4 regions of the Arthrobacter tecti genome follow, and region 3 is predicted to be linked to each of the others. Evidence: riboswitches for the same ligand, from Rfam matches in the RefSeq annotation. Region 3 holds a riboswitch; each other region holds the start of a gene.

Region 1 (5,351 bases), on a different contig from region 3:
AGGCTGCACCTAGACTGGAGCGGGCCAGGCCTCACCGTGCACGTCGCTTCGACCATCGTGGAAGCTGACGCCGCGGCCGAGCCGGACGAAGAGGAGGATCGCGTTGGGCGTGGCCTGCCCGGGATGCGGGAACGGGCTCACCTCGCCGGTGGTTGGGTGACTGCCGGTCCCGATGGTGAGCACTTCCGGGTCACCGCCTACATCCCCTACCCGAAGCAGGAGCGAAGCGTGAACGACGGGGCGAGCCGTGACAATGACTGACCACGGATCCCGTATCTCCGTTGCCCTGGTTGATGACCAGGACCTGTTCCGCGCAGGCATCCGCATGCTCATCGAAAGCCAGCAAGACATGTTCTTTGTCGGCGAAGCGATCAACGGGGAGGAAGCGGTTGTCCTGGCGGCCGAGAACACACCGGATGTCCTGCTCATGGACCTGCGGATGCCCGTACTCGATGGGGTTACGGCGACCCGGCAGATCGTCGACCGTGCCAAATCTGCCGGGACAGAGCTGCCGAAGATCATCGCGCTCACCACGTTCAACCGCGACCAGGCAGTAGTCGACGCCGTGCACGCCGGCGCCAGCGGCTACCTGCTCAAGAGCGCGGAACCCGAGTTCCTGCTCGCCGCCATCCGAACCGTGCACTCCGGCTATTCAGTCATTGCGCCGGGCTCCATCCACTCCCTCTTCGAACATGCCGCACGGACCATCCCCGCCGCGGGCCCGGACTTGTCGGTGCTTGATTCCCTATCCGGACGCGAAGGCGAAGTCTTCCTCCTGGCGGCGAAGGGACTCAGCAACAGCGAGATGGCCGAAAGCCTGTTCGTCTCTGAGGCCACCATCAAAACTCACCTGCGCAACGTGCTGGACAAGCTCGACCTACGCACCCGCGTGCAACTAATCGCGTTCGCGCACGAGCACAGGCTGTTGGGTTAGGTGGCGGCCATGGGGGAAGTTCTTTACATCGCCCTGGCGATTGTCGCCGTCGTTATCGCAGCCCTGCTGGTGAGACGCACGGTGAAGAAACGCCAGGCCAATGGTTTTGAGGAGCGTCCGCCCGAGTCCGACGTCGTGAGCCGCTGCCGCACGCCGGACCAGTTGGCGGTTGCCCGCGAACTGGCCCGGCAAATCCTTGAGACGGATGCCCGGCAGCATCCCCGTTAGGCAGGTCAGCCGTTGCGGCGCTCGTAGCGTTTCCGCGCCAGGCCGTAAGCCTCACGAAGGAGCTCACTTGTTGCGCCGCTGGTCCGCGTACCCGGATTGAGCACACACAGCCAGCCCAGCGAACCGTAGACGGGGTGAGCCATGAGGACGTCCAGGCGGCCGGCGTCGTCGTTCGTTTCAGATGCCTGTGCCGCTGTGTAACTCTCGAACGCTGATCTGCCTGCAGCGATATTCACCCTGAAGATTCCCGGCCGGTCCAGGCGCGACGCCGCGTCCTCGGGATAGTTCTTCGTCACTATCGTGGCGAAGGGCTGTGTTGCCTGCGGCATCTTCCCGTTGGGCGCGTAGTAGAAGAAGGTGTCGCCCCAGGCGAGTTCCGGCGATCCGTCGCCTTCGGAGACGGTGAAGGCTGCCGCACCGTCGAACGATTTGACCAGTGTGATCACTTCATCGATGTCCATCCATCAAGCCTGTCATTGAAGTGCTTATGGAGGGTTCTCCTGCGCTGTGCCTGATATCAGGGGGTGAAAGTCTACATTTGTAGTATGCGAACTATCGACGTCGCCCGCCGCGTGGGCTGCTCGGTTCAGCTCATCCGCAACCTTGAACGGGATGGGGTATTGCCGTCCAGCACCAGAACGCGGGCGGGTTATCGGCAGTACACGGAGGTCCACCTGAAATCGGCGCTGGCGTACCGTGCCTTGGCGGCCGCTGTGGGCCCGGTTGAAGGCAAGCGGCTTATGCGCACGGTCCATTTTGGCCCGGTACACGAAGTGCTTGAGCTACTCGATGTGGCGCATAGCCGGATTCTCGGGGAGCGGGTTGGGTGCCGCGCAACGAGGGCAGCCGTGGCAGCCATCTCGGGAGAACATATCGACGACGGCGTCCACCGCGATTCGATGACCGTCGCAGAACTCGCGGGCGCACTTGGAATCCGAACCTCAACGTTGCGGCACTGGGAGGCGGAGTACCTCATCACTCCTGTCCGGCTACCCCCGCGGGGTGCTCGCCAATATACGCCGTCGGTAATCCGGGATGCGCGGATTGTTCATCAGCTGCGCAGCGCCGGATACCGGATCGACACTTTGCAGGAGCTCATGCCGCACATCCGTGAAGGGAAAAGGTTGGACGACCTTGCAGCGATCCTGGCGCGGCGCGAAGCCGATATCGACTTCCGGTCCCGGGCAATGCTGGCAGCATCGTCTGAGTTGGACGCACTGCTTACCCTTGTTGGCGCTGTCCGGGACTGAGCGTCGTGTTTGGATGGACCATGGCCACCATCGCGATCGCTAACGCATCGGATTTTGAGTTTGAAAGAGTGCTGGCGCTCTACGAATCTGTGGGCTGGCGGGCGTACACCGAAGAACCCGAGAAGCTGCGTGCGGCCCTGCTTGGGTCTTCCCTACTGGTGGCAGCTACGCAAGGCTCCGAGTTGGTTGGGCTGGCCAGGGCGATCTCGGATAACGCGTCGATCTGCTACCTGCAGGACGTCCTCGTTTGTCCTTCCCATCAGAGGCTCGGCATTGGGAAGAACCTGGTAACCGCTGCCCTCGAACAGTATCCGCACGTCCGGCAGAAAGTGCTGCTTACCGATGACGAGCCGAAGCAGAAGGCGTTCTACGAATCCCTTGGATATGCGGAAACCGGCGACTTCAATGGTGGCGCGCTTCGGGCGTTCGTTCGTTTTGACTGAGGTTCGGCGTCCGCTTCCGGGAAGCAGTCACCCTAAGGGGCGCGCGAGACTAGGCGTTTTCCTGCTCAAGCCGGGCGCCGTCGTCGTTGGCTAGTCCAGGCTCCCAGCGCAGAATGTCGCCGGGCTGGCAGTCGAGCACCTCGCACAGCGCTTCGAGTGTAGTGAACCGGACGGCCTTGGCGCGGCCGTTCTTCAGTACCGCCAGGTTGGCTGGCGTGATGCCGATCCGGTCGGCAAGGGCACCGACGGGCATCCTCCGTTTGGCCAACATGACGTCGATATCGACGATGATGGGCACTAGATCACCTCATCGAGTTCGGTCCGCAGGTGCTTCGCTTCAGCATCGCGGGCAACGGCCTGTGCAAGCAGGGTCCGCATCACCAGAACGATCAGCGCCACCCCGCCGATCATCAGAGATGCACCGCAGATCAGCAGCACGATCCCTGGCGCAATTTCACCAAGCGCCAGCAGAACAGCAAGCCCGAACATGAGGACCGCGGCAGCCGCAATCGCCCAGAAGATGATGTCGACGTATCGGAATGCGGCCTTCGAGAAGACGGTGTTGTGGCGGACCATCGTGAGCAATTTCCATACACACAGCGCCGTGATCTGAACCGTGACGATGCCAAACACGATAATCGCGTTGAACGTGATCCGCAGTCCGGTCGGCACGCCGGCTTCTTCCAGATCCGTTGAAATCAGCGGCACCATCCACAACTGCACAAACAGCGAACCGGCCAGCACCATCGCAATCACGATCCGTGATGCGAGGATGGTCAGCTTTCCCATCGGAACTCCTTCGATTGACTTACGTTAAGAATCTATCGTTAAACGATAGGCGTCAGCAAGCGCAACATTCTCGTGCTGAGGCCGTTGCCGTCGTTATAATCGGTTCAGCTTCAAGAGTTGCGGTGCCAAGCTCCGACTGGCCGCACACCAACCCCATGTTCACGGGTGGTTCGGATGAGGAAGTGGCCTTCGCCGCCCTGATGGGCTCCGGCGCAGGCAAGAGCAACCGAAGGACGCGCCGTGAGCCCCACCCCTTCAGACGACTGTCTGCCTGCAGTTTTCCCCATTCTTGACGTGTACGACGGCGCCATCGAGTTTCGCGTTGACGGCCAGTGGGAGCGCCGCTGGGTTGCGGACATCCATTCGTTGGACGCGGTGCTGCGGCGGAGCGTGTGCCGGCCGGAATGGGATTCTTTCGCGGAGATGCTCGTAGTGCGGATTGCTTCGCTCGGGCGGCGCGATGGGCTGCGGGTAGAGGTGCCGCTGTTGGCTGCCTGTCCTGCAGTGGCTACGGAGGAACTGCGAGAGGTTCGCGACCTGGAGCCGGCGTGAGCACGCGGCACAAGAGTTTAGGCTGAGCGGATGGAATGGATCCCGGACGGCGAGCGCGGAGCATGGCTCAAAGAGCGTGTGGACTGGTCTTCGAATGACATGCACGCCGTGGTCCCGCGCGGATTCCAGGCCTACGCCCGCATCTTCCACCCGGCCTCGCGGTACCGCCCTGCCGAGACGAAGACCTGGCACGGCTACAAACCCGAAAACTTGATGGACCTCGAAACGGAAACCGTGACGTGGCAACAAACGGCTGACGCTTTCGGCACCGAGATGCACGCAGTGGCGCAGTTCCACAGACTGAACCGAGCAGAGGACCTCTACTACTCGGAAGAGATCGACCCCACCGGTTGGCGCTTTTCCCGCCCGACGATGGGAAATCTCGACGCCGAAATCCTCGCGTTAGCCGCTGCGCACCTCGCGGAGCACACAAGTACACCAGACGACGGCGCGGCCGCCGTCTGGGGTGGCTGGGGCGGGCTGACTATTGGAGCGGGAAACGCAGAACTTGAACTGCCGCAGCGGGAATACCTTCTGTTCGACGCCGGAGCAACAGAATTCGCAACCCCCGACTGGCCCTCGAAGGCACCCTGGATAAGCCACACCTGGGACCCACAATCTCCCAGCATCATCTGGCCCGACGACCACGCTTGGGTGCTGGTAACCGAAATCGACTTCGACTCCACGATCGTCGCCGGCAGCCTCCAACTCGTATCCGCGCTGTGCCGGAACCCGAAGATCGAAGCCCTCATCATCCGCGAGGGTGCAGACCTCACGTGGGACGCCGACGCCGTCAATCGGCCGGTTGACTGACGGCACAGCGCCCGCATGGTCGGGAACGTCCGGGACAAATCGACGACGACGGCGTCACCCCCGATTGCGACGACGCTCGGACCGCCGTCGGCCGGGTTGAAAACACGCCCGGCTAGTATGCCGGAAGTGCCGTCGTCGCGCAGGATTTCGCTTGCGCTGGAGATGGTGGTCGCGGATGGAACCTCACAATCGGGCTAAAGCCGGCGGAACACTGCACCTGCCGGCATCGTATCTGCGGCGCTCGCCGTGAAAGGATCGCTGGCGTGAGTGCCTCCGATTTCTATACCGGTATTGTTCCCGACGTCTATAGCGCCTTGCGCGGGACCACTTTCGACGCCGGCC
Region 2 (5,351 bases), on a different contig from region 3:
CTTCACAGCCGCGTTGGGGTCCCGCACGTTTGTGGTCGGCGGATCCGCTGTGAAGGTGTCAGCATGAGCACGGATGTCCTCACCCCGGAACTGACCGGGCGGCTGCTTCCGAAAGCCAACCCGCTCTCCAAGTTGTTCGCGGCAACCCTGATCACGGTGGTCGTGATGCTCAGCGTGGACTGGGCGAGCGCCGGCGTCGTACTCCTCAGCGAACTCCTGCTGCTGCCCCTGCTGGGGATCAGCGCGCGGAAGCTGTTCTTCCGCGCCTGGCCGTTTGTGGTTGCAGCGGCTGTCGGGGCGTACGGAACTGCGCTGCTGGCCGAGAAGACCGGCCGCGTGCTGTTCGAAGCCGGTCCAGTCCTGTTCACCGAGGACTCGGTCAACGCCGGGCTGGCGATCGGACTCCGGGCACTGGCCATTGCACTGCCGGGCCTGTTCCTGCTCACCACCACCGACCCCACCGATCTCGCGGACGCCCTGGCGCAACGGCTCAAGGCGCCGCACCGGTTTGTCCTCGGGGCGCTCGCCGGGATGCGGCTCGTCGGGCTTCTGTTCGAGGAATGGCGCACGCTCGGCCTCGCCCGTCACGCCCGCGGCGTGGGCCACGAGGGGAATCCGGCGGCACGATTCGGGAACTTCCTCGGGCAAGCCTTCGGGCTCATGGTTCAGGCCATCCGAAGGGCCACCCGGTTGGCTGTGGCGATGGAGGCCCGCGGTTTCGGGGCCGGCCCGCGCACTTGGGCGAGGGAGAGCACCTTCAGCAGGATCGATGTCGGAGTTGCACTGTGCGGTCTGTTGATTGCGGCTGTTGCGGTGACCGCTGCCGTGGTGGCGGGCACTTGGAACTTCATCCTCGGCTAGGACAGTCCCTGTTCGGATTGCCCGTGCAGGTGCATCATGAGAGGAGGCCGCAGGCTTTTCCCAACCTCGCCGCGCATGAATAGGTTGTGGATGGTCCAGCAGAGTCCAGGGGCGGGAACCGACGATGGGCAATGGTCAGGCAGATTGGCTGAGCAGCATCAACGACAATCACCTGCGCGCCTTGAGGGGATTCGTCCGGAGGCTCACTGGAGACGCTTTCCTTGTCGACGAGGTAGTGCAGCTCACCCTGCTGCGTGCCTGGGAGCATCCGGTCACGCGGGGGCACACCGAAATGGAAATCCGCGCATGGCTGTTCGCGGTCGCGCGGAATGTGCTGGTGGATTCCTTTCGTTCCGCCTTCCGCCGGCATGAGTTCGACGTTGACGTGCTGCCGGAAACGGCCTCGAACGACGACGTCGAGCAACTGCTCACCTCATGGCTCGTCTCCGATGCACTCAGCGAACTGACGCCCGAGCATCGCGACGTGGTCCTGCATTTCTACTTCCGCGGCGAAACCACAGCCGAGATTTCACGTGCCCTCGCCATCCCTGAGGGCACCGTGAAATCCCGTCTTCACTATGCACTGCGGTCCATGAAAGCTGCGCTGCTCGCCCGGGACGTGGTGTCGGGAAGCTAGGGCGGCTACTGGATCATGGTGCCATCCGGGGCAACCACGTACCAGACTTCGTTGACGCCCTGGCCGTTGGTGTCTCCGGGGGCCTCGTCGTTGGCGAAGTAGTAAATCGGCATACCGTTGATGGTCACCTGCAGTTCGCCGTCGGGTGTTTCGATGGTGCCCAGTTCGCCGGTGACTCCTTCCGCCTCAGGCGTCTCGCTGTCAGTGAGTACCGGCGGCCACGCCTCCAGGCACCCTCCCTCACAAGCGCTGACGCCGGAGTCCGCCTCATCGTTGGTGAAGTAGTAGACCACCATTCCTTCGGCGTCGACAACCACTTCACCGAGGTCCGTCTCAGCGATCCCGAGCGGCGTGCCCATGGTTCCACCGGCCTCCCCGCCTTCGGTCGGCTCCTCACTCGTGGGCTCCTCGGACGGCTCCTCACTCGTAGGCTCCTCGGACGGCTCCTCGCTGGTGGGCTCCTCGGCCGCGGGAGCGCTGGTGGGCTCCTCGGAAGGCGAATCGGAGGAACCGCAGCCGGTCAGCGCCAGAAGACAAATGGCGACGACGGCGAACAGGACGCGCATTGCTTTACTCATGTTGATACCTCCCGTGATCACCCCACGGACACCCGGGGGATGGGAGCGGCCACTCGACCCCTCTGCTCTCTAGACGCGGGCAAGGGCCGAAATGGTTCAACGCTGAGACAAATTCACAGCCGAATCACAGCTTCAGGACGCGGCGAGCGCCTTTCCGAGGTCGTTCTGCAGGTCGGTGACGTCCTCAAGGCCGACCGACAACCGGATCACGCCGTCGGACAGCCCGATCGCGGCGCGTCCTTCCGGGCCCATGGCACGGTGGGTGGTGGTCGCAGGATGGGTGATCAGGCTCTTGGAGTCGCCGAGATTGTTCGAGATATCGATGATGTCGAGGGCATCCAGCAGCGCGAACGCGGTTTCCTTGGCGCGGCCAGCCGGTGCATTCAGCTCGAACGTAAGCACGGTGCCGCCGCCGGACATCTGCGACGCTGCGAGACTGAACTGCGGGTGCGATTCCAGCAACGGATACCGTACCCAGTTCACAGCGGGCTGTGCCTCCAACCAGCGTGCGAGCGTCAAAGCTGAGGAGGAGGAGTGGTTCACGCGAAGCGACAGCGTTTCCAGTCCCTTCAGCAGCGTCCACGCGTTGAATGAGGACAGCGCGGGTCCGGTATGGCGCATCAGCGTCTTGACCGGCCCCTCGATGAACTCTTTCCGGCCGAGGATCGCCCCGCCAAGCACACGGCCCTGCCCGTCCATGTGTTTGGTTCCGGAGTAGACGACGACGTCGGCACCGAGTTCGGTGCACCGTTGCAGCAGCGGGGTGGCGAACACGTTGTCCACCACCACCTGCGCGCCTGCGGCATGCCCGAGTTCGACGACGGCCCGGATGTCCACGATCTCCTGCATCGGGTTCGACGGCGATTCGAAGAACACCGCCGTGGTGGGAACACTCAGTGCCTCTTCCCATTGGGCAAGGTCCCAGCCGTCCACGAAGACCGTTTCGACGCCCCAGCGCGGCAGGATCTCGTTCAGGATCACAAAACAGGACCCGAACAGGCTGCGTGAGGCCACCACCCGGTCGCCGCTGGCCAACAACGCCCCGAGCGCGGTGAAAACGGCTGACATGCCGCTCGCCGTGGCGAAGCAGGCTTCCGCACCTTCGAGCAGCCGCAGACGTTCCTGGAACATTGCGACGGTGGGGTTGCCGTACCGGGAGTAGACGAACCGGTCCACATCGCCGGTGAACGCAGCCTCGGCAGCGGCGGCGGAGGAGTACACGAATCCTGAGTTCAGGAACAGTGCCTCCGACGTCTCCTCGAAATTCGAACGGGCTAGCCCGCCGCGCACGGCGAGGGTGTCGGCCGCCCAGGCGGCGACGTCGTCGTCCGGCCGCTGGACAACGGGGTAGCCGCCATTGCCGGGGATCGGCTCGGAAGGGGTTGCGGGGGAGAACGACGACGGCGTGGACTCAGTCATCTGCCTTCCCTTCCTTGACCCCGGCGGACCGGGCATGAACGGTGGTCGCCAGACCGCTGGCGCGCCAGCCGCCGTCAGCTTCGAAACCGTGGAGCACGTTATAGACCGTGTGACCTGCGGCAGTGGCACTCTGCGCTGCTGCGACCGAGCGGACTCCGGAACGGCAGATGAACAGCAGTTCGCGGCCCTTGAGGCCGTCCAGCTGGGAAACGAAAGACTGGTTCCGAGTGCCATCTGTTCGGTTCCACTCGAGGAACAGGGGAACGGTCCCGGCGTCGGTGAGGTCCGGGACGCCTACCGTACGCCACTCTTCGACGGTGCGGACGTCAACCAGGACGGCACCCTTGCTGACGCGCTCCACCGCCTGACGGGGTGTGATGTCACCGGCGTAACCGTTGGCGGGCCGGGGCGTATGTGCTGACTGTTGTGACACTGTGTCTCCTCACGCGTGCACGCTGTTGATCCTTGGAAAGCTGATCCTTGTGCCGAGTATTCACCTGAGGCACCCCGCCGTGATAGAGGGTTGCCGGCCAGCAAGTCAGGGCTTGGCGCTGGCGCTCGTTACTCCCGACTGAACGTAGCACCGGCTCCGGCGACTCTGCCACGCGCCGTCGTAATGTGCAGTAATGCGGCGTCGCCTGTCCGCAAAAGTGCCGCTGTTGCGCGGGTTCGTGGTGACGTCCCCACGATCCTGCGAATCGTCGGCGCGTTTGTGGGGCTAGGAGACGGATTCCACGAGTGCAGACAGCTCGGCCGTGAGGTCCGGCGACATGGTTACACGTTTGCCGTCGAGCGATTCGACCTCCGCCAGGAGCCGCACGCTCGAGATCAGCCACACGCCGTCCGATGCGAAGAGGTCGGCCGGGATCAGCGGCCCGTAGCCGAGTTCCCAACCGGCGTCGCGTGCTGCAGCGAACAGTGCGCCCTGCGAGGTTCCGGCAAGGATCCCGCTCTCCAGTTGCGGCGTGATCAGGTGTTTGACGCCGTCGATCACGCGGGCGATGAGGACGGTTGACGTGGGTCCCTCCAGCACCTTGCCGTCCGAGGAGGTGAAGATGACGTCATCCGCACCCTGCGACTTGGCGTAGCGCAGGGCCGCCATGTTGACTGCGTAGGAGAGGGTCTTCGCGCCCATGAGCAGCCAGGGGGCGCGCTGGGCAACAGCGCTGTCGTAGCCGCGGTCGAGGAGCAGGACGGCGAGGCGTTTGCCCCGAAGGCCCTTCGGAACAGGGGACACCTGGACCCAGGCGGTGGCTTCCGTGCCGCCCTCGACGCTCGCTTCAACCCCACGGATCGCGACGAGCTTGACCACGAGTTCGCCGTCGTCGTCCGTTTCCTGCAGCGCCGTGCCGATGGCACGTTCCCACGCGTCCGAGACTGGGACTTTCAGTTCCAGCGCCTCCGCCGATGCCGCCAGCCGGGCCAGATGCGCCTGCAGCTTGCGGGGTGTGCGGTTGACCGCGAGCATCGTCTCGAAGATCCCGTCCCCGCGGGTGATGCCGGTGTCGGTAACTTTCAGCTGGGGGTGGGAGGCATCGGCGATGCGGCCGTCAGGCATCGCGGGGTCCAGGAACACCAGAACTGTCATGGGGTCAAGCCTAGTGCGGCGAGGGCCCCGCGCCGAGCGCCGGCGAGGTGGGAAAACCAGGACGCGCGTAGTGCCGGAAACCCCTGATCGAGCGGGCGATGACAACGGATTCGCGATCGATACCCGTCCGCAGCGCCCGCTCGAGGGAGGCTCACTCCGGGAACGTCGAGCCCAGCGCCGAGAGCACCCCGAATGCCTTGGTGCGCACTTCGTCCCACTCCTCGGCGGGGTCCGAGTCGGACGTGATGGCCCCGCCCACGCCGAGCGT
Region 3 (5,351 bases):
TTCGCCAGCAGCTCGTCGTCGCGGAAAAATTCCCGGCCTTCGTCCGGCACCGCGAATCCAGAGAGACCGACGACGGCGGCATAGTCGGCTGGCCGCGCACGCAACATCGAAGTGGCAACGGCCATCCCCATGGAGAAACCAAGCAGGCTCACGCTGGAATGGCCGCTCCGATTGGAATCGACCCAGTCAACAACGTCCTGTACCGCCGCCGTGACCTTGTCCACCGAGTAGGCGGCGTCATGCTGGAGCGGGAACCAGGTGAAGCCGGGGGCCATGGCCACGGGCGCGCGAACCGAGGCCACCGTGAATTCATCCGGCAGGAACTCAAGGATCCCCATGAGGTCATCTTCATTGGCCAGATGCCCATGCAGCAGGACCAGCAGCGGCGTGCCCTGGCGTTCCTGTTCGGGGCGCGACCAGACCACTACAGGTTCCGGTGCACTCTTCTCCGCGGACTGCGTATCGATACCGCTAAATGGGTTGGAAGAAGTCATTGGCTCATTCTGTCACGGTGGAATCCCGCGGAGTTCTCCATCATCACGGCTGTTGCGCACCTACGGTCGCGTAGGCGGTGAGCGGGTTGGCAGGATAGGACAGTGACCGAAGCGATCGTTCCTCCTTCAGAAACCGGGTCCCCGTCGGTGAGTGGCTCCCAGCTCAATGCCGAACCCCACCCGTGGAACCGCTACGTTGCCCTGGGAGATTCCTTTACCGAGGGTATCGGCGATCCCAATCCGGCCAGCGCCGGCGGGTACCGCGGGTGGGCGGATCGCGTCGCCGAGGAGTTGGGCCGGGGACACGATAACTTCGCTTATGCGAACCTTGCAGTCCGTGGGCGCCTGCTCCAGGAAATTGTCGATCAGCAGGTTGGCCCCGCCGTCGCACTCAAACCGGACCTGGTGACCCTGTCCGCAGGGGGAAACGACCTCATCCGGCCGGGAGGCGACCCCGACCAGCTTGCCGCCCGGCTGGACGGCGTCGTTCAGGTCCTGGGTGCAAACGGGGCCACCGTGGTCCTCTTCACGGGACCGGATGTCCGCGAGACGGTTCTCGGCAGCATCCGCGCGAAGACCGCCATCTATAACGAAAACCTTCGAATCATTGCGGCAAGGCACGACGCCGTCATCGCGGACATGTGGGCGCTGCGGCAACTGGTCAATCCGCAGATGTGGGACCCGGATCGTCTGCACTTCTCACCGTTGGGACACCATACGATCGCGATGATGGTCCTGGACACCCTCGCCGTGGGCCACCAGTTGCAGCCGCTTGAGCCGAAGCCGCTGCCCCCGAAGAACTGGCGCGTTGCGCGCAGCGAGGACTTCGTGTGGGCCCGTGAGTATTTTGTGCCCTGGGTGTTGCGCCGGTTGCGGCACCGCTCCTCCGGGGATGGGATCACACCGAAGCGTCCTGAACCGGCACCGATTTTCGGGCCCGGCATGCCTCCCGGATCAGGCACCTGAGCGTGCCGCACGGACAGGTTGCTCCGGATCCTCCACCGAACGAATCAGGGCACGACGTCGGCATGCGGCGCCTGCTGCGCCAGCACCTCTGGGGCACTGGCGACCAACCCGCGGCCGCGGTGCTGCGTAAGTTCGGAGCGATGCAGGCGCAGGAGTTCGCTTACGCGCGCTGGTCCCTTGCCCAGCGGAGCGCCGGCGAAACTGCCTCCACTATTGATCGGCTCTACGCAGACGGCGTTCTCCTGCGGACACACGTGCTCAGGCCCACCTGGCATTTTGTGCACCGCGCCGACGCCGCCTGGTTGCTGCAGCTCACGGCGCCGCGGGTAAAGATGACAATGCGCTCAGTGATCAGGCAATGGGGTCTTGACGAAGCCGCCTTACGGTCCGGAATCGCCGTCCTTGGAGCGTGTGTAGCGGACGGATCCCACCGAACCCGCGACGAACTGGCAACAGCATTGGAAGCGGCCTCCCTGCCATCAGCCGGACCGGCGCTTGGCAGCTTCCTCATGGCGGCCGAACTCGATCGGGTACTGATCAGCGGAACGCCCCGCGTCAGTGCCGGCGGGACGGTCAGGCACACCTACGCCGCATTCGAAGCAAGAGCGGAGCCCGGAGCCGCGGACGGATCTGTCCGCATCCCTTCCGGCACGGAATTCAACCGGACTGAAGCACTGCGCGAACTGGTGATCCGCTACTTCGGCGGCCGTGCACCGGCTACGGCCAAGGACTGCTCCCTCTGGTCAGGGCTCACGCTCACCGACGTACGCGAGGGGTTGCGGGAAGCCGCCGATCTCCTCACTTCCGAAGAGATCGGCGGGCAGAGGTTCGTTATCCCGGTGGAACCGCTGGAAGTCAGGCCCCCGGAGCGCCCCGTGGTAGACCTCATCCAGTGCTATGACGAATTCGTCATGGGTTACACACCCACCCGGTTCTTCGGTGCGCCGCCGTTGGCGAGCAGCCCGGCCCGCCTGTCCGGGCACCTCATCCTGCTCAACGGACAGGTGGCGGGTGGGTGGAAACACTCCCTGAGCCCACGGGAAGCGGTCCTGGATATTGTCACCGATCGTCCGTTTGATGAGGCGGAGACAGCGGCACTGGACAACGCGGTGCGAAGGTACGGGGATTTCCTTGGACGTGCACTGAAGGTCTGGAAGCGCTGAGTACTACGCGGCGTCGTCGTCGTTGTCTTCATAAAAAGCCTCACGCAGCGCGGGCTCAAGCTGCGCTATCTCCGTCAGGAACGCGTCGTGGCCGATTGGCGAGGTGATGGTGTGTACCGCCACTTTTCCCGGCAGCGCGGCCGCGAGTTCGTGTGACTGCGCGGGCCAGTAGAGCCGGTCGGAATCCACCGTCGCGATGAAGAACTGCGCCTGTGCCTTGCTCAGTGCTTCGGGAAGGCTGCCGCGGTCACGTGCAGCATCATGGCTCATCAGTGCCTCAGTGAGGACGATGTAACTGTTGGCGTCGAAGCGCCGGACGAGCTTGTCTGCCTGGTGGTCGAGATAGCTTTCAATCTGGTAGCGGCCGCGCTCCGCCGGGAGCCGGAAGCCGAACGGCTCCTCCGTACCCTGCGCAGCGCGCCCGAACCGGTGTGCGAACTCGGGTTCGGACCGGTAGGTGATATGCGCAATCCGCCGGGCGATCCCGAGGCCACCCTCCGGCCCGGCGGTGCCGTAGTAGTCTCCCTGGGCAAACCGCGGGTCAAGCCGGATTGCCTGCACCTGCGCCTGGGCGAATGCGATCTGCTCCGCGGAGCTGGCTGCCGCACAGGCAATCACTGCACAGCGCTTTACGCGGTCGGGATAAGTGAGCGCCCACTCCAGTGCGCGGGCGCCTCCCATTGAGCCGCCTATCACCGAATGCCAGGACTGTACTCCGAGCAGATCCGCGAGCAATGCCTCAGCCCGTACGGAATCGCGGATCGTGACGAACGGGAAGCGTGAGCCCCACGGTTTCCCATCGGTGTGCAGGGACGCCGGTCCCGTAGACCCGTAACAGCCGCCGAGCATATTGATGGACACAACGAAATAGCGGTCAGTGTCGATGGTCCGGCCTGGGCCAACCAGCCCGTCCCACCAGCCTTCCTCTTCCGAGTCCCCGCGTGCAACGTGTGTACTGCCCGTCAGCGCGTGCTCGATCAGGACCGCGTTGGAGGCATCGGCGTTCAGCCGGCCCCAGGTCTCATACCCGAGAACGACGTCGGGCAGGTGCCCTCCGCCTTCGAGGGTCATCGGGCCGATAGACAACCGCCGGATGGCAGCGTCCCCGTCCAGCTCCGGTCGCGGTTGGGCCTGGGTTGTTGTGATGCCAGTCAAGAGTGCCACCTTCGTGAATCGCGCTTGCGCCTGCACCGGTTCGTGCATCGCCTGGTCGTCACCCGGGGCACCCCACCGCGAAGGAGGGTTGCCGGACAGCAAGCCGGGGCTGGCGGCGCGATGCGCCGGACTGTCACTCGTGACCTGGTACAAGAAAACCCGACGGTGCGGAATTGGGCAACTAATATGACCCGGGGTGAATCTCCGGCCTTTTGGACGGAACCAGGAATGCCATACAACATGCTTGAGTGGAGCCGCCGTATCCCTGGAAGGGGGCGACTCCACTCAAGGGGGACTTCCGTTTCGAAAGCCCCTGGCAGGAAGCCCCGGCGGTCTCGGAACCGGTCTTCCTGTGCGGCAAACTATGCGCGCGAAACCTTGTATTTAGCTTGGGACTACCCGGGAGCCGCGTGTGACTTAGGTAACCCTAAGTCGAGGCCTCCATCACAAAGTGCCAAAATGGGGCCATGCGCCTGGATCACGTCTCTTACGCCTGCGAACCTGACGGTCTCTCTGCCACGGCTGAGCGAATCTCCGAAGCTTTGGGAGTCGAATTTGTCAAGGGTGGAGTCCACCCTCGATTCGGAACCCGCAACATGATCTTTCCGCTGGTGAACGGCCAGTACCTCGAGGTGGTTGAGGTACTGGACCACCCTGCGTCGGACAAGGCGCCTTTCGGACAGGCCGTCCGCGCCCGTTCCGAGGCCGGCGGCGGCTGGATGGGCTGGTGCGTCGCGGTTGATGACCTCACCCCGTTCGAGGAGCGCCTCGGCCGCAGCGCGGTTCCCGGCAACCGGAAGTTCCCGGACGGGCAAGAGCTCACCTGGCAGCAGATCGGCATCAAGGGTCTCATTTCGGACCCGCAGGTGCCCTACATGATCCGCTGGGACAACGGTACGGAAGCTATCCATCCCTCGCAGGCTCGGCCAGCTTCAGTCAGACTGAGCGCCCTTACTATCGCCGGATCTGCCGACCGGGTAACCGAGTGGCTCGGCACTCCTCCGGCCCACCCGCTTGACGACGTCGACGTCGACTGGATTGCACCCAACGGAACCCCGGGGATCATGTCGGTCACCTTCGAGACCGGACAGGGCTCCGTTCAGATCTAGGGTTACCCGCCGATTCCGATCGCCGGTCCGAATATCGCGAAGCCCACGAATCCTGCGATGTCGAGCAGTGCGTGTGCAACAACCAACGGCATCACCCGTCTGGTTCGCGTGTACGCGTAGCCGAAGATGAGGCCCATCACGACGTTCCCGATGAACGGGCCGATCCCCTGGTACAGGTGGTAGCTTCCTCGCAGCAGCGCTGAAGTAATGATGATGGCCGGAGTGGACCAGCGCAGTTCCCGCAGGCGCTCGAACAGGTAGCCGACCACAATCACCTCCTCAAGCACGGCGTGCCGGAGCGCGGACAACACGAGCACGGGCACGGTCCACCAGTAGGTATCCAGCGCGGTGGGGATGATCTGGGTTGTCAGGCCGATGGCCCTGCCTGCTGCATAGACGCCGAGGGTGCCGAGGCCAATGACGGCGGAGAGCAGGAATCCGAGGCCAAAATCGATCTTCGGGTT
Region 4 (5,351 bases), on a different contig from region 3:
CAACCTCGCCGCAGCGACGCACGAGCTCTTCGGTGAATTTGCCCGTTCCAGCGCCGATGTCAGCTGCCCGAACCGCTGAGGCCGGAACAAGCCAGTCGACGCAATCTCCCGGGTAGCCCGGACGCACCCGGTCATAGCGCTCGCCGTCCTGCAGATACCCACGAGCAAGTGCACGACGGCGGTGCGCGGCGAGGCGCGGACCTCCAGGAACCATAGTGGTGAGCTCCTCGCGTGCGGGTGTGGGACCCAATAATTAAAGCACCGGACTGCGCCGCGGTGACCGCTATGTGCCTAGTCCGTGGTGCACGGGGCCGCGCCGGCGGTACCGGGCGTATGCGGAGCCCACTCGGGGAAGTTGCGGGTCTCCACGGCAGGGACCCAGCGGCCCTGATCGACCACGTAGTCGGTCCCAAGCCCGTTGGAGATCAGGGCACGCAATCCGCCGAGGAGCCGTTCGACGTCGTCCTGCCGCGATCCCAGCCCGAAACTCGCCCGCAGCGACCCCGAAGGCAGGCCGAGGCGCTTGAGCAGCGGATGGGCGCAGAACTTGCCGTCGCGGAGGCCGATCCCGTGTTCAGCGGACAGGTAAGCGGCAACCAGACCCGCGTCGTAACCGTTCACGGAGAAGTTGACCACACCGATGGCGTCGGTCTCCTCCGAGAAGATGCGGTGCACGGTAACCTCCGGTAGATCCGACAAGCCATCGATGAGCGCGGCGCGGAGTTCACCCTCATGGCGCTGCCAGTCCGCTTCGCTGAGCCCTGAGATCACCTGCGTTGCGTGGGCGAGCGCAGCAGCCCCCAAAACGTTCGGCGAGCCGCCCTCATGACGGGCAGGACCGGTTGCCCATGACACGGAGTCCACCCTGACCGTCTTTACGGCTCCGCCGCCGGCCAGATGCGGGGTTCCGGCGTCGAGCCAGTCCGGCCTGCCGACCAGCACACCCGCACCGTAGGGCGCATAGAGCTTGTGGCCGGAGAAGGCGACGTAGTCGATCGAATCCCCGGACACATCCAACCGCCGGTGCGGAGCGAGCTGTGCCGCGTCCACGACGATCCTCGCGCCATGAGCGTGGGCGATCTCAGCGAGCCGCCCGATGGGAAGAACCTCACCGGTAACGTTGGAAGCCCCCGTCACCGCGAGCAGGTTGATCCCGCCGGCGGCGAGTTCCCGCTCGAGCGCTGCGATGGTGGCATCCACGGTGCCGGCGGCTGTGACGCTGCGGTGCGGCCGCTGAAGCCAGGGGAGAAGGTTGGCGTGGTGCTCGAGGTCGAGGTAGAGGACTTCGCCCTCGCCCGGCACGCATCCGGCGAGCAGGTTCAGGGAATCTGTGGTGTTCCGCGTGAAGATGACGGCGTCATCAGTGCGTCCGCCCACGAATTCCCGGACAATCCTGCGGGCGTTCTCATATAGCGATGTAGATATCTGTGAAGCGTAGCCCGCACCCCGATGGACGCTCGCGTAGTAAGGCAGCACGCTCTGGACGTAGTCGCTGACCTCCTGGAGCGCCGGCGCCGACGCCGCGTAGTCCAGGTTCACGTAGCGCACGGTGGTGCCGTCGATCAGCGGAGCCGGCAGCTCCCCGCCAAGCACCGGAGCGAGGGGGCTGGCGGACACCAGGGTTGTCTGGTCAAGGATTGCGTTGCTCATGGAGTAACCCCACAGTGGTCTCAGGGAACCGCCGTTCAGGGGTTCCGCGCTTGCCGCATCATTTTTCTGGTGCGGCCTGGTCGTCACCCGGGGCACCCCACCGCGGAAGGAGGGTTGCCGGCCAGCAAACCGGGGTTTTACGCTGGCACTCGTGACCAATGTGTTTCAGCATAGGGCAGGGTGGAGCAGTCCTGCAGCATTGTTACAGGGTTACAGACGGCGAATCCGTTGCGCCTGATACGGCGCTATCCGGCGCAGGAGGCCTACAGAAGGTCGTCGAGGGCGGGGTTGAGTTTCTTCAGGACCTCATTGTGCAGCGTGCTGTTCGTTGCCAGCGCATTGCCGCCGAACGGACCGTCCGAGCCTTCAAGAGAGGTGAAGCGGCCTCCAGCCTCCGTGACGATCGGCACGAGCGCGGCCATGTCGTACAGGTTCAATTCCGGTTCGCACGCGATATCCACCGCACCCTCGGCGACGAGGCAGTAGGACCAGAAGTCGCCGTAGGCGCGTGTGCGCCAGACCGAATCGGTGAGCGACACGAACTCATCAAAGTTGCCACGTTCCCGCCAGCCGGAAAGATTCGAGTAGGACAGGGATGCGTCTTCCAGCCGCGACACATTGGACACCCGCAGCCGGGTGGCCGCAGCGAGCGACTTCCCCATGAACGCACCCGTGCCGGTTGCCGCCCACCAGCGCTTGCCAAGGGCCGGCGCACTGACGACGCCGACCACGGGGCGGCCTTCATCGACGAGGGCAATGAGCGTTGCCCATACCGGAACGCCGCGCACGAAGTTCTTGGTGCCGTCGATGGGGTCGATGATCCAGCGCCGCGAGCCCGCACCGCTGCTTCCGAACTCCTCCCCGAGCACTGCATCGCGCGGACGGGCGCGCGAGAGCTGCCCGCGGATCGCTTCCTCGGCAGACTTGTCGGCGTCAGTGACCGGCGTGAAGTCCGGTTTTGTCTCCACCGACAGATCCTGGGCCTTGAATCGGGACATGGTCTGGTCATCCACCGAGTCCGCCATCACGTGGGCAAGGCGCAGGTCATCGTTGTAGCTCTGGAGGTTCATACTTCTCAACCTATCGTGTGGGACGGGCGCCATCCGGGAGCGGAGTGCCATCGGTAATCGTGTGGCGACGGCGGACAATGGGACAAGCGGTTAACGCCAGAAGGGCACCGGACCAAACGGCCGGTGCCCTTCTGAAATACTGCTAAAGACTAAAGAACGGATCTCTTAGAGAACGGATCTCTTAAAGAACGGAGATGTTCTCAGCCTGCGGACCCTTGGGGCCCTGGGTGGTCTCGAAGCTGACCTTCTGGTTCTCTTCGAGTGAGCGGAAGCCGCCCGAGTTGATCGCGGAGAAGTGTGCGAAAACGTCAGCGCCGCCGTCGTCAGGAGCAATGAATCCAAAGCCCTTTTCAGCGTTAAACCACTTGACTGTACCTGTAGCCATTTTTTTCTATTCCTTGAGTGTGAGGATCCCCCCGTACTTCGGGGTTCCTGTCGCGGTGTTCTTTCGCCTGTCAAGAAAGCTTTCGAACTCCGGAGAGAAATCAAGGCTTAAAAATTAGTGCGCAACACAACAACTTCGTTCAGTCTAGCAGGAAAAACAGGCACCTTAGTGTGTACCCAGTTCCTTCGTGTCCCGCGCCGGTTCCGTACCGGCTCCAAGCAGCCGCCTGAGGGATGCAAGGCGGACCGGACCGGACTCGCCCGCGTATCCGCCCGCGACCCAGTCGTCCAGTCCACAGTTCACCGCTGCCTCGTCGTGGCGGCAGCCACGTTCGCAGTCCTGGGTCCCGGGCTCGAGGTCGGGAAAAGCGGCGAGGATGCGGTCCGGCTGCACATGTGCGAGTCCGAACGAGCGTATTCCAGGGGTGTCAATGATCCAGGTGCCCTCAGCGGCGTCGGCCGCTTTCAGTGCAAACGCCGACGACGACGTGTGCCGACCGCGGCCGGTCACCGCGTTGACGCCGCCGGTAGCCCGATTCGCGCCGGTCAGCGCGTTCACGAGAGTGGACTTTCCCACGCCCGAGTGCCCGAGGAGCACACTTACTTTGCCGTCGAGGAGGATCCTGAGCTGCTCGATAGCTCCGGAGGCCAGGAGCGCCGAGGTGCCGCTGTCGGACACGGACTCCACGGCGTCGTCCGTTGCAGCGGTTCGACTCGTGATGATCGTCAGGTCGAGATGCTCGTAATTGGCCAGCAGCTCAGCCGGATCCAACAGGTCCGCCTTGGTGACGCAGAGCAGCGGGTGGATGCCGGCGTCGTAGGCTGCAACCAGCGCGCGGTCGATGAACCCGGTGCGCGGGTCCGGATTGGCGGCGGCCACCACGATCACCAGTTGGTCCGCGTTCGCGACCACGGCGCGCTCAACGGGGTCGGTGTCGTCGGCGCTGCGTCGCAGGAGCGTCGCGCGGTCATGGATACGGACGAGCCGCGCGAGAGTATCGGGCTCGCCGGTCACGTCGCCCACCAGTGCAACGAGGTCCCCTGCGACAACGGGGGAGCGCCGCAACTCGCGCGCACGGGCAGCGATTACTGTGCGCTCGGTGGGCGTGTCTTCATCCACGACGGCGGTGTAGCGGCCTCGGTCCACAGTGATGATTCGACCTGTGACGGCGTCTTCGTGCGCTGGTCGCTCCTTGGTGCGGGGACGCGACCCCTTTTTGTTGGGTCTGATGCGGACGTCCGATTCATCCCAGGATGAGAGCCCGCGCCTTGACCCCGCTGGCGTCACCGCGAACCGCTCGAGTCAGCCGTCGCGGTGAGCGCCTGCCAGAGCTCGGGGAACTGCGGCATGGTCTTCGCGGTCGTGGCAATATTCTCGACCTCCACGCCCGGTACTGCGAGCCCGATGATCGCTCCCGCGGTGGCCATGCGGTGATCCTCGTAGCTGTGGAATGTCCCGCCGTGGAGCTCAGCGGGGCGAATGATCAGGCCGTCCACTGTCTCTTCGGCGTCACCGCCCAGCCGGCAGATCTCCGCAACGAGCGCGGCCAGCCGGTCTGTCTCATGGCCGCGGAGGTGGGCAATGCCGGTCAGCACAGACGGCGTTTGAGCCAGTGCACAGATTGCCGCGACGGTGGGGGCCAGCTCACTGGTGTCCGCCAGTTCGGCGCCCGTTATACGCCCTGTGCCGCGGACAATGAGTGTGGAATCTTCAGTGAGTACGACGTCGGCACCCAGTTGGGGGAGGATGCTCCGCCACTTTTCGCCCACCTGGGTGGTGGTGGCCGGCCAGTGCGGCATTCTTACTGTTCCGCCGGTTGCAAGGGCTGCCGCCAGGAAGGGACCGGCGTTGGACAGATCCGGCTCGATCCGGACGTCGAACGCGTTGATCGTCCCCGGTTCAATCCGCCAGTGGTTGGGCACGGAATCGTCTACGATGACGCCGACTTCCCGCAGGACCGCAACGGTCATCGCGATGTGGTCCAGGCTGGGAACGGGTTTTCCAACGTGCTCGAGGTGCAGCCCTTCGGTGAACCGTGCGCCGACCAGGAGCAGCGCGGAGACGAACTGTGACGAGGCGCTGGCGTCGATGACCAGCCTGCCGCCCTTTACTTCGCCGTAGCCGGCGACCGCGAAGGGGAGGGCGCCGTCGTCATCGTGCACTTCAACGCCCAGGCCACGCAGCGCGTTGATCACAGCGCCCATGGGACGGCGGCGGGCATGTTGGTCGCCGTCGAATGCCGTGGT

The links. A riboswitch is a leader RNA that binds a small molecule or an ion and turns the genes downstream of it on or off. The one in region 3 is predicted to bind S-adenosylmethionine.
Region 1: another riboswitch for S-adenosylmethionine. It lies ahead of ACX80C_RS11425 (hypothetical protein); the one in region 3 lies ahead of metX (homoserine O-acetyltransferase MetX).
Region 2: another riboswitch for S-adenosylmethionine. It lies ahead of ACX80C_RS05335 (rhodanese-like domain-containing protein); the one in region 3 lies ahead of metX (homoserine O-acetyltransferase MetX).
Region 4: another riboswitch for S-adenosylmethionine. It lies ahead of ACX80C_RS04140 (aminotransferase class V-fold PLP-dependent enzyme); the one in region 3 lies ahead of metX (homoserine O-acetyltransferase MetX).

The regions. Positions count from the first base shown of each region.
Region 1 covers NZ_JBTNCT010000009.1:22,619-27,969, forward strand. Annotated here, with positions in the region: gene ACX80C_RS11385 (sensor histidine kinase) at 1-261, shown strand, start outside; gene ACX80C_RS11390 (response regulator) at 254-934, shown strand; gene ACX80C_RS11395 (hypothetical protein) at 944-1,162, shown strand; gene ACX80C_RS11400 (DUF6194 family protein) at 1,168-1,623, opposite strand; gene ACX80C_RS11405 (MerR family transcriptional regulator) at 1,708-2,412, shown strand; gene ACX80C_RS11410 (GNAT family N-acetyltransferase) at 2,433-2,855, shown strand; gene ACX80C_RS11415 (helix-turn-helix domain-containing protein) at 2,905-3,153, opposite strand; gene ACX80C_RS11420 (DUF2975 domain-containing protein) at 3,153-3,644, opposite strand; SAM riboswitch class IV at 3,753-3,873, shown strand; gene ACX80C_RS11425 (hypothetical protein) at 3,885-4,196, shown strand; gene ACX80C_RS11430 (hypothetical protein) at 4,227-5,009, shown strand; gene ACX80C_RS11435 (hypothetical protein) at 5,025-5,207, shown strand; gene ACX80C_RS11440 (class I SAM-dependent methyltransferase) at 5,273-5,351, shown strand, end outside.
Region 2 covers NZ_JBTNCT010000003.1:131,889-137,239, forward strand. Annotated here, with positions in the region: gene ACX80C_RS05310 (ABC transporter ATP-binding protein) at 1-67, shown strand, start outside; gene ACX80C_RS05315 (energy-coupling factor transporter transmembrane component T family protein) at 64-861, shown strand; gene ACX80C_RS05320 (sigma-70 family RNA polymerase sigma factor) at 986-1,498, shown strand; gene ACX80C_RS05325 (COG4315 family predicted lipoprotein) at 1,504-2,076, opposite strand; gene ACX80C_RS05330 (O-succinylhomoserine sulfhydrylase) at 2,209-3,495, opposite strand; gene ACX80C_RS05335 (rhodanese-like domain-containing protein) at 3,488-3,928, opposite strand; SAM riboswitch class IV at 3,935-4,061, opposite strand; gene ACX80C_RS05340 (aminodeoxychorismate lyase) at 4,214-5,083, opposite strand; gene pabB (aminodeoxychorismate synthase component I) at 5,235-5,351, opposite strand, start outside.
Region 3 covers NZ_JBTNCT010000004.1:144,169-149,519, forward strand. Annotated here, with positions in the region: gene ACX80C_RS07120 (alpha/beta hydrolase) at 1-494, opposite strand, end outside; gene ACX80C_RS07125 (SGNH/GDSL hydrolase family protein) at 642-1,460, shown strand; gene ACX80C_RS07130 (winged helix DNA-binding domain-containing protein) at 1,463-2,623, shown strand; gene metX (homoserine O-acetyltransferase MetX) at 2,627-3,778, opposite strand; SAM riboswitch class IV at 3,794-3,923, opposite strand; gene ACX80C_RS07140 (VOC family protein) at 4,246-4,887, shown strand; gene ACX80C_RS07145 (CPBP family intramembrane glutamic endopeptidase) at 4,890-5,351, opposite strand, start outside.
Region 4 covers NZ_JBTNCT010000002.1:354,285-359,635, reverse strand. Annotated here, with positions in the region: gene ACX80C_RS04145 (class I SAM-dependent methyltransferase) at 1-214, opposite strand, end outside; gene ACX80C_RS04140 (aminotransferase class V-fold PLP-dependent enzyme) at 292-1,650, opposite strand; SAM riboswitch class IV at 1,692-1,807, opposite strand; gene hisN (histidinol-phosphatase) at 1,914-2,720, opposite strand; gene ACX80C_RS04130 (cold-shock protein) at 2,902-3,105, opposite strand; gene rsgA (ribosome small subunit-dependent GTPase A) at 3,271-4,392, opposite strand; gene aroA (3-phosphoshikimate 1-carboxyvinyltransferase) at 4,389-5,351, opposite strand, start outside.